3 regions of the Kitasatospora sp. NPDC094015 genome follow, and region 1 is predicted to be linked to each of the others. Evidence: predicted binding sites of a transcription regulator. Region 1 holds the regulator's gene; each other region holds the start of a gene.
The links. The regulator HrcA, encoded in region 1, represses chaperone genes, less so after heat shock. The targets are predictions, from matches to a motif close to TTNGCACTCNGNNNNNCNGAGTGCNAA.

Region 1 (5,219 bases):
ACCCGTCGGCCATCGGTGCCAGCGTTCGCGGCTCCCCGCGGCGCCGGAGCTCCTCGACGGTGACGCCGGTGAGCCGGCTCTCCCAGAGCAGGACGGCATCGTCGGGCTCGAAGCACGCGCCCACCACCGGCTCGAAGCGCCGACCCGACCCGTCGTGCTCGATGAAGAATTCGACGTCCACGGGGTCATCCTGCCGGAGCAGCCGGGGCCGGTGGTCGGGGTCAGGACCAGCGGCCGGTGCGGCCGAGGAGGAGGGCTCCGGCGGCGACGCCGGCGGTGGAGGTGCGCAGGACGGAGCTGCCCAGGCGGTAGGGGCGGGCGCCGGCCTCGGCGAAGGCGGCGAGCTCCTCGGGGGCGACGCCGCCCTCGGGGCCGACCACCAGCACGATGTCCCCGGTGGCGGGCAGGTCGGCGGCGGCCAGCGGTTCGGCGCCCTCCTCGTGCAGCACCGCGGCGAGCGCCGCCTGCCCGAGCAGCGGCGCCAGCTGGCGGGTCGTCATCAGCTCCCGGACCTCCGGGAACCGCAGCCGGCGGGACTGCTTGCCCGCCTCGCGGGCGGTCGCCCGCCACTTCGCCAGCGCCTTGGCCCCGCGCTCGCCCTTCCACTGGGTGATGCAGCGGGAGGCCGCCCAGGGGATCACCACGTCGACCCCGACCTCGGTCATGGTCTCCACCGCGAGTTCGCCCCGGTCGCCCTTGGGGAGCGCCTGCACCACCACGATCCGCGGGCTCGGCTCCGGCTCGCGCCGCACCCCGGTCACCGTGACGTCCAGCGCGTCCTTGCCCTCGACGGTCGAGACGGTGCCGTCCGCGCCGAGCCCCAGCCCGTCGGCGAGGGTGACCTCCTCCCCCACCGCCAGCCGCTTGACCGCGGCCGCGTGCCGCCCCTCGGCGCCGTCGAGGCGCACCACCGCCCCGGGGGCGACCGCGGCCAGCCGGCCGGCCTCGACGACGAACACGGGCGCGGTCATGGCAGGAACCTCCGGGTGGCTCCCCGGCGGCCACCACCGGGCCGCCGGGAACAGCAGGACGGACGGGCCGGCCCCGCCGGACGCTGTGGTCCGCCGGGGCCGGCCTCGGGACGATCGGGTGCGCTCAGGGCCTCAGCGGCCGTTGAACGCGTCCTTCAGGCGGGAGAACAGCCCCTGCTGCCCCGGCGCGAAGTGGCCGGCCGGCCGCTCCTCGCCGCGCAGCACGGCGAGCCGCCGCAGCAGGTCCTCCTGCTCGGGGTCGAGCTTGGTGGGCGTCTGCACCTCGACATGCACTATCAGGTCGCCCCGGCCGCCGCCGCGCAGGTGCGTGATGCCGCGCCCGTGCAGCGGGATGGACTGGCCGGACTGGGTGCCGGGCCGGATGTCGACCTCCTCCAGCCCGTCCAGGGTCTGCAGCGGCACCTGGGTGCCGAGCGAGGCCGCCGTCATCGGGATGGTGACCGTGCAGTGCAGGTCGTCGCCACGGCGCTGGAAGGTGGGGTGGGTGCTCTCGGCGATCTCGACGTACAGGTCGCCGGCCGGGCCGCCGCCGGGGCCGACCTCGCCCTCGCCGGCCAGCTGGATCCGGGTGCCGTTGTCGACACCGGCCGGGATCTTGACGGTGAGGGTCCGGCGGGCGCGCACCCGGCCGTCGCCGGCGCACTCGGGGCACGGGGTCGGCACGACGGTGCCGAAGCCCTGGCACTGCGGGCACGGCCGCGAGGTCATGACCTGGCCCAGGAAGGACCGGGTGACCTGGGACACCTCGCCCTTGCCGCGACACATGTCACAGGTCTGCGCGGAGGTGCCGGGGGCCGCGCCCTCGCCGCTGCAGGTGGTGCAGGTGACGGCGGTGTCGACCTGGAGTTCCTTGGTGGTGCCGAACGCGGCCTCCTCCAGGGTGATCTCCAGGCGGATCATGGCGTCCTGGCCGCGCCGGGTGCGCGAGCGCGGTCCGCGCTGGCCGCCGGCGGCGCCGAAGAAGGCGTCCATGATGTCGGAGAAGCCGAATCCGGCCGCGCCGAACCCGCCCGCGCCGCCGCCACCGCCGTTGGGCGACAGCGGGTCCCCGCCGAGGTCGTAGACCTGCCGCTTCGCGGGGTCGGAGAGCACCTCGTAGGCGGCGTTGATCTCCTTGAACCGCTCCTGCGTCTTCGGGTCCGGGTTGACGTCCGGGTGCAGTTCGCGCGCGAGACGCCGGAACGCCTTCTTGATCTCGTCCTGACCCGCGTCACGTCGGACGCCGAGTACCGCGTAGTAGTCCGTGGCCACCAAATGCTCCGGTTTGTTCCGCCTCTAGAAGTGCTTGCGACTGCTGCGCGCCGGCCTGCGGCGCGTCATGTCCTACGACTCGGCCAGGATCTGGCCGACGTACCGTGCCACCGCTCGCACCGCCCCCATTGTGCCCGGGTAATCCATCCGGGTCGGACCGATCACCCCGAGCTTCGCCACGCTCTGGTCGCCCGAACCGTAACCGACCGAGACGACGGAGGTGGAATTGAGCCCCTCGTAGGCGTTCTCGTGGCCGATCCGGACGGTCATCGCGGCGTCCGCCGTCTCACCCAGCAGGCGCAGCAGCACCACCTGCTCCTCCAGTGCCTCCAGCACCGGCTGGATGGTCAGCGGGAAGTCGTGTCCGAAGCGGGTCAGGTTGGCGGTGCCCGCCAGCATGATCCGCTCCTCGTTCTGCTCGGCCAGCGTCTCGAACAGGGTGGCCAGCACCGTGCTGACGGTCGGCCGCTCGGCCGGCTCGAAGGCCGCCGGGAGGTCCTCCAGCGCGACCGGCACCTCGGGCAGCGGCCGGCCGCCCGCCCTGGCGTTCAGCTTGGCCCGCAGGTCGGCCAGGACGGTGTCGCCGACCGCGCCGGGGCAGTCGACGATCCGCTGCTCGACCCGGCCGGTGTTGGTGATCAGGACCAGCATCACCTTGGCCGGGGTCAGCTGGACCAGCTCGATGTGCCGGACCGTGGACCTGGTCAGCGAGGGGTACTGGACCACCGCGACCTGCCGGGTGAGCTGCGCCAGCAGCCGCACCGTGCGGGCCACCACGTCGTCCAGGTCGACCGCGCCCTCCAGGAAGTGCCGGATCGCCCGGCGCTCCGGGCTGGTCATCGGCTTGACCTCGGCCAGCCGGTCGACGAACAGCCGGTACCCCTTGTCGGTGGGAATCCGGCCGGCGCTGGTGTGGGGCTGCTGGATGAAGCCCTCCTCCTCCAGCGCGGCCATGTCGTTGCGCACGGTGGCCGGCGAGACGCCCAGGCTGTGCCGCTCGACCAGGGCCTTGGAGCCGACCGGCTCCTCGGTACCCACGTAGTCCTGGACGATCGCCCGCAGCACGGCGAGCCTGCGGTCGTCCAGCGGACGGCCGACGGGGCGGGTATCCACCACCGCGCGGGCCGGTTCGACGGAACGGGGCTCGTCGACCATGGGCACGCACCTCCGTCTTCGTCCGTTGAGCTGTTGAGTGTCCGATATCTGGCACTCCGGCAGGCAGAGTGCCAGGACCTTACCAGCCAGTGTAAGGCCCTGCCCCGACGGCAGGAACGGGCCGCCCCGGTGATCCTTCCCGCATTGCCGGGGCGGTACGGGCGGTGCGTGGTGCTCGGGGGCGTCCCGAGTGGCAGCATCGGAGGCGAGCGCGAGAGCGAGGGAGTGGCGATGTCGACTTCAGGGCAGCACTCCCGGTTCGCCCCCGATCGGGGGCTGACCGGTCGGATGGTCACCACGATGTTCCTGATCGGCCTGGTCTACGTGGGCTTCACCGGGCTGCTGATCGTCCTGCTGCGCGGGGCCTGGCCGCTGATCGTGCTGATCTCCGGCGGGCTGTTCGTGGCCCAGTTCTGGTTCAGCGACAAGATCACCGAGCGGGCGATGGGGGCCCACGAGGTCACCCCCGAGCAGTACCCGCAGCTGCACGGCACCATCGACCGGCTGTGCGCGCTGGCCGACATGCCCAAGCCCCGGGTCGCGGTGGCCGTCAACGACATGCCGAACGCCTTCGCCACCGGCCGCAAACCCGAGAAGTCCGTGGTGTGCGTCACCACCGGGCTGCTGCGCCGGCTCGACCCGGAGGAGCTGGAGGGCGTGCTCGCGCACGAGCTCTCGCACGTCGCCCACCGGGACGTGGCGGTGATGACGATCGCCGGCTTCCTCGGCGTGCTGGCCGGGGCGATGACCAGGATCGCGCTGTACGGCGGGTTCGTGGGCGGCAACCGCAACAGCAACGACGGCAACACCGCGATCGCCCTGCTGATCATCCCGCTGGTCAGCGTGGTGGTGTACGCGCTCAGCTTCCTGCTCACCCGGCTGCTCTCCCGCTACCGGGAGCTGGCCGCCGACCGGGCGGCCGCCCAGCTCACCGGCCGGCCGAGCGCGCTGGCCTCGGCACTCACCAAGGTGACCGGGCAGATCGCCGCCATCCCCACCCAGGACCTGCGCCAGGCGCAGCCGTACAACGCCTTCTACTTCGCCCCCGCGCTGAGCGCCCGGGAGGCCGCCACCCAGCTGTTCTCCACCCACCCGTCGCTGGAGCAGCGGCTGGCCCAGCTGGCGAAGATCTCCGCCGAGCTCGGCCACTGAGCCGGTAGTACCGGACACCGCCCGCCGCCCGCACCCGCCACCAGTCACCCGTCACCCGCCACCCGTCACCCGTCACCGAGGAGCTCGACGTGGGATTCCTGGACGCCCTGCTCGGCCGCAGCAAGCCGGCCAAGCCGGACCTGGACCAGCTGTTCGGCGTGCCGTCGGCGGCGCTGACCCTGGAGGCGGCGGCCGGGTTCCGTCCGACCGGCCTCGGCTCGGTCTGCTTCGCCGCCGTCGAGGGCGGCGCGTTCGCCGAGGTCGAGCGGCAGGTCCGGGCCCTGCTGGACGCCGACACCCCGAACGGCGGCGTCCCGGTGGAGGCCTCGCAGGACGGCTACGGGTACTCCTGGCTGCTCGCCCGGCACTCCCCCGAGCAGCTCCCCGACCTGGTGAACGACCTGCACGCGGTCAACAGCGAGCTGGAGGGCAACGGCTTCGGCCCGCAGCTGCTCTGCTCGCTGGTCGGCTTCCGCAACGAGGCCGGGCAGCCGCTCGCCCTGGTCTACCTGTTCAAGCGCGGGACCTTCTACCCGTTCGCGCCGATGCCCGGCGGCGGCGAGAAGCGCAACAGCCCGCTGGAGCTCCAGGTCCGCGCGATGCTCGGCAACGACCTGCGGCTGGAACAGGACCTGACCCGCTGGTTCCCGGTCTGGGGCGCTCCCGGAC
Region 2 (5,219 bases), on a different contig from region 1:
CCGTCAGGCGAATCCGGGAATCGGCCACCGTCCTGACGGCCTGTCGCCCCGCGGGGCCACAATGGGCGCCATGACCGCCGATCTGCTCGACCGCTGGAACGACCTGCTGCGCCGGTGCGGCGCGTCCGCCGACCCGCAGCCGTACGGCGAGGAGTTGCTGCGGCGCTGGGCCGAGCCGCAGCGCCGTTACCACACCACCGACCACCTGCGGGCGGTGCTCGACCACGCGGACGCCCTCGCCGGGCTGGCCGACGACCCGGACGCGGTCCGGCTGGCGGCCTGGTTCCACGACGCCGTCTACCGGCCGGAGCGCTCGGAGAACGAAAAGCGCAGCGCCGCCCTGGCCGTCCGCGCGCTGCGCGAGGCGGGGCTGGCCGAGCCGTTGGTGGCGGAGGTGGCCCGGCTGGTGCGGCTCACCGTCACCCACCACCCCGAGGCCGGCGACCGCAACGGCGAGGTGCTCTGCGACGCGGACCTGGCCGTCCTCGGCGGCTCCGCCGAGCAGTACGCGGCGTACGCGGCGGCCGTCCGCGCCGAGTACGGCTTCGTGCCCGAGGACGCCTTCCGGGCCGGTCGGGCGGCGGTCCTGCGCCAACTGCTCGGCCTGCCCGCGCTCTACCGCACCGACGCCGCCCGCGAGCGCTTCGACGCCGCCGCCCGGGCCAACCTCGCGGCCGAGCTCAGGACGCTCGAAGGCTAGCCTCGCGCCGCCGCGGCCCGGCGGCGGTCAGGTCGAGCAGGATCAGGAGAGCTTGCCCACCGGCGCGACGACCCGGCCCTCCTTGCCGCACACCCAGTGCGGGTCCGGCCCCAGTTCGGGCTCCACGCCCAGCGCGTGCGGGTCGCCCTCGGCGGCGCACTCCTCGCACAGCGGCCAGCGCCCGTACGCCTCCAGCAGCGCGTCCTGGACGTCCTGGGCGACCAGCCCGAGCACGAAGCCGGTGCCGTCCGGCCACTGCTCCAGCCACCAGCGGCGATGCGTCACGGCGTCCTCCACCAGCGAGACCACGGCGGCGTCCGCCACGTCCCGGGCGGTCAGGTCGGCGAGGATCAGCGCCCGGGCGCTGTGCAGTGCGGCTTCGATCTCAGGGGTGGCCATCCGCCCATTGTCCCAAATCCGGCCGGGGCGCGAACGCCGCGAGGGCGGCCTCCCCGGTGTGGGGAGACCGCCCTCGCGGACGATCCGAACTCGCCGATCCTCGCGGGAGGATCAGAAGTCCATGTCACCGCCCGGCATGCCGCCACCGGCCGGGGCGCCGCCCTTCTCGGGCTTGTCGGCGATGACGGCCTCGGTGGTGAGGAAGAGCGCCGCGATGGAGGCGGCGTTCTGCAGCGCGGAGCGGGTCACCTTGGCCGGGTCGATGATGCCCGCGGCGATCAGGTCGACGTACTCGTTGCTGGCGGCGTTCAGGCCGTGACCGGCGGGGAGGTTGCGCACCTTCTCCACCACGACACCGCCCTCGAGGCCGGCGTTGGTCGCGATCTGCTTGATCGGGGCCTCCAGCGCCACGCGGACGATGTTGGCACCGGTGGCCTCGTCGCCCTCGAGCTCCAGCTTGTCGAACGCGACACCGGCCTGCAGCAGCGCGACGCCACCACCGGCGACGATGCCCTCCTCGACGGCGGCCTTCGCGTTGCGGACGGCGTCCTCGATGCGGTGCTTGCGCTCCTTGAGCTCCACCTCGGTGGCCGCGCCGGCCTTGATGACGGCCACGCCGCCGGCCAGCTTGGCGAGGCGCTCCTGGAGCTTCTCGCGGTCGTAGTCCGAGTCGCTGTTCTCGATCTCGGCACGGATCTGGTTGACGCGACCGGCGACCTGGTCGCTGTCGCCGCCACCGTCGACGATGGTGGTCTCGTCCTTGGTGATGACCACCTTGCGGGCGGTGCCCAGCAGGTCGACGCCGGCGTTCTCCAGCTTGAGGCCGACCTCCTCGGAGATGACGGTGCCACCGGTGAGGATGGCGATGTCGCCGAGCATGGCCTTGCGGCGGTCACCGAAGCCGGGGGCCTTGACGGCGACCGACTTGAAGGTGCCACGGATCTTGTTCACGACCAGGGTCGACAGGGCCTCGCCCTCGACGTCCTCGGCGATGATGACGAGCGGCTTGCCGCTCTGCATGACCTTCTCCAGCAGCGGGAGCAGGTCCTTGACCGAGGAGATCTTGGAGTTGGCGATCAGGATGTACGGGTCCTCGAAGGACGCCTCCATCCGCTCCAGGTCGGTGGCGAAGTAGGCGGAGATGTAGCCCTTGTCGAAGCGCATGCCCTCGGTGAGCTCGAGCTCCAGACCGAAGGTGTTGCTCTCCTCGACGGTGATGACGCCTTCCTTGCCGACCTTGTCCATCGCCTCGGCGATGAGCTCGCCGATCTGGGTGTCGGCGGCGGAGATGGAGGCGGTGGAGGCGATCTGCTCCTTGGTCTCCACGTCCTTGGCCTGGGCGAGCAGCTGGTCGGAGACGGCCGCGACGGCCTTCTCGATGCCGCGCTTCAGGGCCATCGGGTTGGCGCCGGCGGCGACGTTGCGCAGGCCTTCCTTGACCAGGGCCTGGGCGAGCACGGTGGCGGTGGTGGTGCCGTCACCCGCGACGTCGTCGGTCTTCTTGGCGACCTCCTTGACGAGCTCCGCGCCGATCTTCTCGTAGGGGTCCTCGAGCTCGATCTCCTTGGCGATGGAGACACCGTCGTTGGTGATCGTGGGGGCGCCCCACTTCTTCTCAAGGACGACGTTGCGGCCCTTGGGGCCAAGCGTCACCTTGACGGCGTCGGCAAGCTGGTTCATCCCGCGCTCAAGGCCGCGGCGAGCTTCCTCGTCAAACGCGATGATCTTTGCCATGTGAAGTGGTCCTCCGGGACGCGATCGACTGCATCGGACCGAAGGGTGCCCGCGACGGACGGCCCTGCGAGCGGGGGTCCTGTCCCCAACCGCTCCCGGGAGGCCTCACCGACCCGATCCGTTTGTCACTCTCGTACCGAGAGTGCTAACGCCAATGATTAGCACTCTCGGGTGGCGAGTGCAAGCCCGATCGCGGGGTGTCCCGAACATGGCGGCAGGCCCGCACGGGGTTCCCGTACGGGCCTGCTGCCGTTGATCTGTGGCCGCCAGCTCATGACCGAGCCGAGGCTCCGCAGGTCGAAGAGGTCACGCAACGAGCGCGCGGACCATGTCCGCCTGCGGACCCTTCTGCCCCTGGGAGATCTCGAACTCGACCCGCTGGCCCTCCTCGAGGGTGCGGTAGCCGTCCATCTGGATCGCGCTGTAGTGGACGAACACGTCCGCACCACCGTCGACCGCGATGAAGCCGTAGCCCTTCTCGGCGTTGAACCACTTGACGGTGCCCTGAGCCATTCCGAACTCCCCTTGTGCTGTGCTGGCCCTTCACGGATCCGCAGGGTGCGGGTCCAGAGGTCTGGAAGGCCGGCCCGGGAACCCCCCTGGGCGCAGCCGTGCACGCCGCAGACCACCGCACCGGGGCCCGAAAGGGCCTTCGGAACGCGGGTGAATGCGTCGACCGCGGCTGAATGTATCCGGACATGCGCCCTCTGCAACAGGCCCAACTTTTGGGCAAATGCTATGAGCCCCAGGGGATATGACGGGATGAAAGCGGCACTTGTGAGCAATTGACGCCGGACATCGCGGACCAACGGAACAAATCGCCGGAATAATTCTGACGGCGGCCTGACAGTTCGGCGCACCGCTCCGGATCGCCGGTCTCAGCGAGCGGACAGACACTGCGTGCCCGACCGGAGCGCGGGGGCGGGCCGGCTGGAAACGGCCCCGAATACCCCTTCGTCCCGCACTCTATACCCAGCCACATGGGCAAATGTCCGGGCCGAACGCCGAAGGCCGCCGCCCGGACCGGAATTTCGGCATTCCGGTCCGGGCGGCGGCCCGTCACTGCTATGGCGCGGCCGGATCAGCAGCCGCCGGCCACCGCCGGGATGATCGAGACGGCGGCGCCGTCCTTGATGCCGGTCTGCAGGCCCTCGGCGAAACGCACGTCGTCGTCGTTCACGTACACGTTGACGAACCGGCGCAGCTGCCCGGCGTCGTCCAGGATCCGGGCCGAGATGCCGGGGTGGTTCTGCTCCAGGTCCGTGATCACCTCGGCCAGGGTGCCGCCCTCGGCGGTCACCTCGGCCGAGCCGCCGGTGTAGGTGCGCAGGATGGTGGGGATGCGGACGGTGGCGCTCATGGGCGTCTACTCCTTGCTGCGGGGTGGGGGAGGTGGCTCGGGGCGGGCGCGGGCTCAGGCCAGGCCGGCGGCCCGGAAGGACTCCAGGGTCGGCCGGATGGTGGCGGTCAGACCGGCGTCGGAGACGGCCTCCAGGGTCTTCAGGCCGTCACCGGTGTTGATCGCCACGGTCTCCTTGGCCGGGTCCAGCTGCCCGGTCTCGACCAGCTTCTTGAGCACGCCGACGGTGACGCCGCCCGCGGTCTCGGCGAAGATGCCCTCGGTGCGGGCCAGCAGCCGGATCGCCTCGACCACCTCGGCGTCGGTGACGTCCTCGACCGCGCCGCCGGTGCGCCGGGCGATGTCCAGCACGTACGGGCCGTCGGCCGGGTTGCCGATCGCCAGCGACTTGGCGATGGTGTCGGGCTTCACCGGCCGGATCACGTCGTGCCCGGCCTTGAAGGCGGCCGACACCGGGGAGCAGCCCTCGGCCTGGGCGCCGAAGATCCGGTACGGGCGGTCCTCGACCAGACCGAGCTTGATCAGCTCCTGCAGGCCCTTGTCGATCTTCGTGAGCTGCGAACCGGAGGCGATCGGGATGACGATCTGCTCCGGCAGCCGCCAGCCGAGCTGCTCGCAGATCTCGTACGCCAGCGTCTTGGAGCCCTCGCCGTAGTACGGGCGCAGGTTGACGTTGACGAAGCCCCAGCCCTCGCCGGCCGGGTCGCCGATCAGCTCGGAGCAGAACCGGTTCACGTCGTCGTAGTTGCCCTCGATGCCGACCAGTTCGCCGCCGTAGACACCGGCCATCACGACCTTGCCCTGCTCCAGGTCGTGCGGGATGAAGACGCAGGACTTGAAGCCGGCCCGGGCCGCCGCCGCACCGACCGCACCGGCCAGGTTGCCGGTCGAGGAGCAGGACAGGGTGGTGAAGTCGAAGGCGCGCGCCGCCTCGATGGCGCAGGCGACCACCCGGTCCTTGAAGGAGTGGGTCGGGTTGCCGGAGTCGTCCTTGACGTGCAGCTGCGCGGTGAAGCCCAGCTCGCG
Region 3 (5,219 bases), on a different contig from region 1:
TGTTCGGCCCGGCCGGCCGCAGCTGCCGGCGCAGCTCGTCCGGGACCACCGACACCCCCCGCTTCTTGATCACGACGGTGCCGACGGCGCGCTCGCGCACCAGCGCCTTGAGCGCCTTCGGCTTGTAGGGCAGCACGTCGGTCAGCTCGAAGGCGTGCGCGTACGGGGTCGGCACCAGCCGGTCGGCGGTCAGGTAGGCGATCATCGGGTGGATCAGCCGGGCGCCGATCCGCCCGGCCACCTCGGCCACCAGGTGGGCCCGGATCACCGCGCCGTCCGGCTCGTAGAGGTAGCGCCCGACCGGGCCCGCCGCCGGGTCGGGCAGCCGGCCGCCGGTCAGGCTGTGGTCCCCGGGCAGCAGGGTGGCCCGGTGCGGCTCGGCGGCGCCGGTGCCGAACCACAGCACCGCCTCCTTCACCTCGCCGTGGTCCGAGACCCACTCCGCCTCCGCGCCCGGCGGCACCAGCTCGTGCGGGATGCCCGGGGCCACCTTGAGCGCTCCGAACGGGGTGCGGCGGGCCGCCTCGACGGCCCAGGACAGCGGCGGCGAGTACCCCTCCGGGTCGAAGACCCGCCCGCGCTCGGTGCGCCGGGCCGGGTCGGTGAAGACCGCGTCGAAGCCGCTCACGTCGATCTCGGCGACGTCCGCGCAGCGCACCTCGATCAGATCGGCCAGGCCCAGCGCCGCCGCGTTCGCCTCGGCCACCGCGCAGGTCAGCGCGGAGCGGTCGACCGCCAGCACCGCGATCCCGGCCCGGGCCAGCGCGATCGCGTCGCCGCCGATCCCGCAGCACAGGTCCGCCAGCCGCCGCACCCCGAGTGCGGCGAACCGCTCGGCCCGCCACTCGGCCACGCTGCGCCGGGTGGCCTGCTCCACGCCGTCCGGGGTGAAGTACATGAGGTCGGCGTCCGGGCCGAACTTCGCCCGGGCCCGCTGCCGCAGCCGGGCCTGCTCGAAGGCCGCCCGGACGAGTTCGGCCGGGTACTCCCGGCGCAGCCGGGTGGCCAGCGCGAGCTCCTCCGCCTGGGTGAACTCGCGCAGTTCGGTCAGCAGGGCCCGGCCCTGGTCGGTCAGCAGCGCCCGGAACGATTCGATCTCCACCGCCCCATTGTCGGCGATCACGCGTCGGCGATCACGCCGGGCCGGGGCGCGCGGCGTCAGTTCGGCGGCACCTCGCGGCAGCTGCCGTCGGCGTCGCAGGCGGTGCAGCTCCCGCCGCTGTGGCAGTAGGTGTGCGGCGCCGGTACCGGGCCGACCGCGGGCGGCCCGGGGCGGGCGGCCCAGAGCGCGAGCACCGTCACCAGCAGCACGGTCAGCAGGACGCCCTGGACGGCGGCCGCGGCCCGGCGCCCGCGCAGGCCGAGCACCAGCGCGCTCACGCCCAGCACGGCGGCGGTGGCGGCGGCGATCAGCAGCGGGGCGTGCTCGGAGCGCTGCGTCGGGGCGGGGCCGCCGGAGGCCGGCGGGTCGACCCAGGGGAACGGGTGGCCGATCGCGGCCAGCACCAGCAGCAGCGCCGCCAGGCCGGCCAGCCAGACGTCCAGCGCCAGCACCAGCAGGCCGACCGCGAGCCGCCCGGTCGGTGCCGGCCGGGGCGCGGCGGGCAGTGGTGCGGGCCGGGCGCCGCCGGTCGACGCGGCGTCAGGTCCGTTGCCGCCGTGGTGTGGTGGGATCGGGTCGGATGCGGGCACCCCCGCAGTCTGCCCGCCGTCCGGCCGGGTGCACATGAGTACGGAAGCTCAGTCGGATTCGAACGCCAGGCCGCGCCGTTGGCACTCTGGTTGACTGAGTGCTAACCGGCGCCTAAGGTCATTCCTGGCACTCTCCCCAGGGTGAGTGCTAACGCGATGGAGCATGTCTGACCCCCGCGACGGCAGACCTGCGGACATCGCCACCTACCTGTTAGACAACCCCGTAATCTCCGAAGGGGAGCTCGGACGTGACCACCAGCAGCAAGGTTGCCATCAAGCCGCTCGAGGACCGCATCGTGGTCCAGCCGCTCGACGCCGAGACCACCACGGCCTCCGGCCTGGTTATCCCGGACACCGCCAAGGAGAAGCCCCAGGAGGGCGTCGTCCTGGCCGTCGGCCCGGGCCGCTTCGAGGACGGCCAGCGCCTTCCGCTCGACGTTGCCGTCGGCGACATCGTTCTCTACTCGAAGTACGGCGGCACCGAGGTGAAGTACCAGGGCGAGGAGTACCTGGTCCTCTCGGCTCGCGACGTTCTCGCCATCATCGAGAAGTAAGACGTTCCCGCCCGCCCCGGATCCGTGTCAGCACCTGACAGGGGCCCGGGGCGCGGTTGTTGGCTCACGTAACCAGGCACTTTCTGAGGAATCGGGATCATGGCGAAGACCCTGCAGTTCGACGAGGACGCCCGCCGCTCGCTGGAGCGCGGCGTGAACAAGCTGGCCGACACGGTCAAGGTGACGATCGGCCCCAAGGGTCGCAACGTCGTCATCGACAAGAAGTTCGGCGCCCCCACCATCACCAACGACGGTGTGACCATCGCCCGCGAGGTCGAGCTCGACGACCCGTACGAGAACCTCGGCGCGCAGCTGGTCAAGGAGGTCGCCACCAAGACCAACGACGTCGCGGGTGACGGCACCACCACCGCCACCGTGCTGGCCCAGGCCCTGGTCAACGAGGGCCTGCGCAACGTCGCCGCGGGCGCCGGCCCGGCCGCCCTGAAGAAGGGCATCGACAAGGCCGTCGCCGCCGTGTCGGAGCACCTGCTCTCCATCGCCCGCGAGATCGAGGGCAAGGACGACGTCGCCGCCGTCGCCGGCCTCTCGGCCCAGGACGCCCAGGTCGGCGAGCTGATCGCCGAGGCGATCGACAAGGTCGGCAAGGACGGTGTGATCACCGTCGAGGAGTCCAACACCTTCGGCGTCGAGCTCGAGTTCACCGAGGGCATGCAGTTCGACAAGGGCTACCTGTCGCCGTACTTCGTCACGGACGCCGAGCGCCAGGAGGCGATCCTCGACGACCCGTACATCCTGATCAACCAGGGCAAGATCTCCTCCATCCAGGAGCTCCTGCCGCTGCTCGAGAAGATCCTGCAGGGCGGAACCTCCAAGCCGCTGCTGATCATCGCCGAGGACGTCGACGGCGAGGCGCTGTCGACCCTGGTGGTCAACAAGATCCGCGGCACCTTCAACGCCGTCGCGGTGAAGGCCCCCGGCTTCGGCGACCGCCGCAAGGCGATCCTCGGCGACATCGCCGTCCTCACCGGCGGCACCGTCATCTCCGAGGAGGTCGGCCTCAAGCTCGACCAGGTCGGCCTCGAGGTGCTCGGCACCGCCCGCCGCGTCACCGTCACCAAGGACGAGACCATCCTGGTCGACGGCGCCGGCGACCACGACGCCGTGACCGGCCGGGTCGGCCAGATCAAGGCCGAGATCGCCGCCAGCGACTCCGACTGGGACCGCGAGAAGCTGCAGGAGCGCCTGGCCAAGCTGGCCGGCGGCGTCTGCGTCATCAAGGTCGGCGCCGCCACCGAGGTGGAGCTCAAGGAGCGCAAGCACCGCCTCGAGGACGCCATCTCGGCGACCCGCGCGGCCGTCGAGGAGGGCATCGTCGCCGGCGGTGGCGCCTCCCTGGTGCACGCCGCCAAGGTGCTGGAGGACGGCCTCGGCCTCTCCGGCGACGAGGCCACCGGTGTCGCGGTCGTCCGCAAGGCGCTGGCCGAGCCGCTGCGCTGGATCGCCCAGAACGCCGGCCTGGAGGGCTACGTCATCACCTCCAAGGTCGCCGACCTGGAGGCCGGCTTCGGCTACAACGCCGCCACCGGCGAGTACGGCGACCTGGTGAAGGCCGGCGTCATCGACCCGGTCAAGGTCACCCGCTCCGCCCTGGAGAACGCCGCCTCCATCGCCTCCCTGCTGCTCACCACCGAGACCCTCGTGGTGGAGAAGAAGGAAGAGGAGGAGGGCAACGGCCACGGGCACTCGCACGGCGGCCACGGCCACTCCCACTGACCCCGGTCGGTAGCCTCCGAGGCCCGGTCGCGCCCTTCGGCGCGCCCGGGCCTCCGGCGTTCCCCGGGCCGCTCCCGTCCGGCCGCCGGCGCCGCGCACCCCGCCGGCGCCGGTACGGTGGGTCTCGGCGGCCCGGCTCTCATCAGCGCAGCTTTACCTGGGGCAAAGCCTGCCTTATAACTGAGGCATGATCGAAGCTCGCCACCTCCGCGTCCTGCGCGCCGTCGCCCGGACCGGCTCCTTCTCCGCCGCCGCCCGCGAACTGGGCTGCACCCAGCCGGCGGTGAGCCAGCAGATGAAGGCGCTGGAGAAGGCGGTGGCGACCCCCCTGGTGGTCCGCTCGGGCCGCGGGATGCAGCTCAGCGAGGCCGGCCGGGTGCTGGTCAAGCACGCCACCGGGATCCTCGCGGGGTTGTCCGCCGCGGAGGAGGAGCTGGCTGCGATCGCCGGCCTGCGGGCCGGGCGGGTGCGTCTGGTGTCCTTCCCGACCGCGAGTTCCACCCTGGTGCCGCCCTCGGTCGCCCAGTTGCGCGCCGCCCATCCGGGGGTCCGGGTGTCGCTGGTGGAGGCCGAGCCGCCGGAGTCGCTGGCGATGCTGCGCGGCGGCGAGTGCGAGGTGGCGCTCGCCTTCCGCTACCCCGACTCGCAGGGCGGGGTGCCGCAGGCCTCCCCGCACGCCACCGCCCGCGAGGCCCGCGCCGAGGCGACCCTGGAGGCCGCCGCCTCGGCCGCCGCGACCGACTGGTCGGACCTGGTGGTCCGCCCGCTGCTGGACGACCCGCTGGTCGGGCTGCTGCCGATCACCCACCCGCTGGCGGCGGCCGACCGCCCGGTCGACCTCGCGGAACTCTCCGACGAGCAGTGGATCGCGGGCTGCCCGCAGTGCCGCGGCCACCTGGTGGAGCTGTGCGAGGCGGCGGGCTTCTCGCCGCGGATCGACTTCGCGACCGACGACTACCCCGCGGTGGTGGGCCTGGTCGCGGCCGGCCTCGGGGTCGCCGTGCTGCCCCGGCTCGCGCTGGACTCGGTGCGCCACCCCGGGGTGGCGGCGGTGCCGGTCCGGGCGGCCACGGGCGGGCCCGCGGTGCGGCAGGTGGTCGCGCTGACCCTGCCCGACCTGGCCGAGGTGCCGGCGGTCGCGCTGATGCTGGACCGGCTCACCGGCGCCGCCGCCGAGCGCTGAGCACACGTCCGCCCGGCCCGCCCGGCCCGCCGGTCGGTTCGGGGAGTCGTGCCGGG

Region 2: the regulator HrcA is predicted to act here: its motif matches at 2,956-2,982, upstream of groL (chaperonin GroEL).
Region 3: the regulator HrcA is predicted to act here: its motif matches at 1,771-1,797, upstream of groES (co-chaperone GroES).

The regions. Positions count from the first base shown of each region.
Region 1 covers NZ_JBEOUL010000019.1:129,334-134,552, reverse strand. The annotation lists gene ABT014_RS22505 (hypothetical protein) at 1-181, opposite strand, end outside; gene ABT014_RS22500 (16S rRNA (uracil(1498)-N(3))-methyltransferase) at 222-971, opposite strand; gene dnaJ (molecular chaperone DnaJ) at 1,104-2,243, opposite strand; gene hrcA (heat-inducible transcriptional repressor HrcA) at 2,316-3,398, opposite strand; gene htpX (zinc metalloprotease HtpX) at 3,630-4,550, shown strand; gene pspAB (PspA-associated protein PspAB) at 4,640-5,219, shown strand, end outside.
Region 2 covers NZ_JBEOUL010000003.1:352,803-358,021, forward strand. The annotation lists gene ABT014_RS05865 (HD domain-containing protein) at 71-700, shown strand; gene ABT014_RS05870 (DUF8819 family protein) at 743-1,099, opposite strand; gene groL (chaperonin GroEL) at 1,211-2,833, opposite strand; gene ABT014_RS05880 (cold-shock protein) at 3,140-3,346, opposite strand; gene ABT014_RS05885 (ubiquitin-like small modifier protein 1) at 3,915-4,193, opposite strand; gene thrC (threonine synthase) at 4,248-5,219, opposite strand, start outside.
Region 3 covers NZ_JBEOUL010000006.1:181,135-186,353, forward strand. The annotation lists gene ABT014_RS10350 (class I SAM-dependent methyltransferase) at 1-1,102, opposite strand, end outside; gene ABT014_RS10355 (hypothetical protein) at 1,159-1,692, opposite strand; gene groES (co-chaperone GroES) at 1,941-2,246, shown strand; gene groL (chaperonin GroEL) at 2,346-3,980, shown strand; gene ABT014_RS10370 (LysR family transcriptional regulator) at 4,168-5,163, shown strand.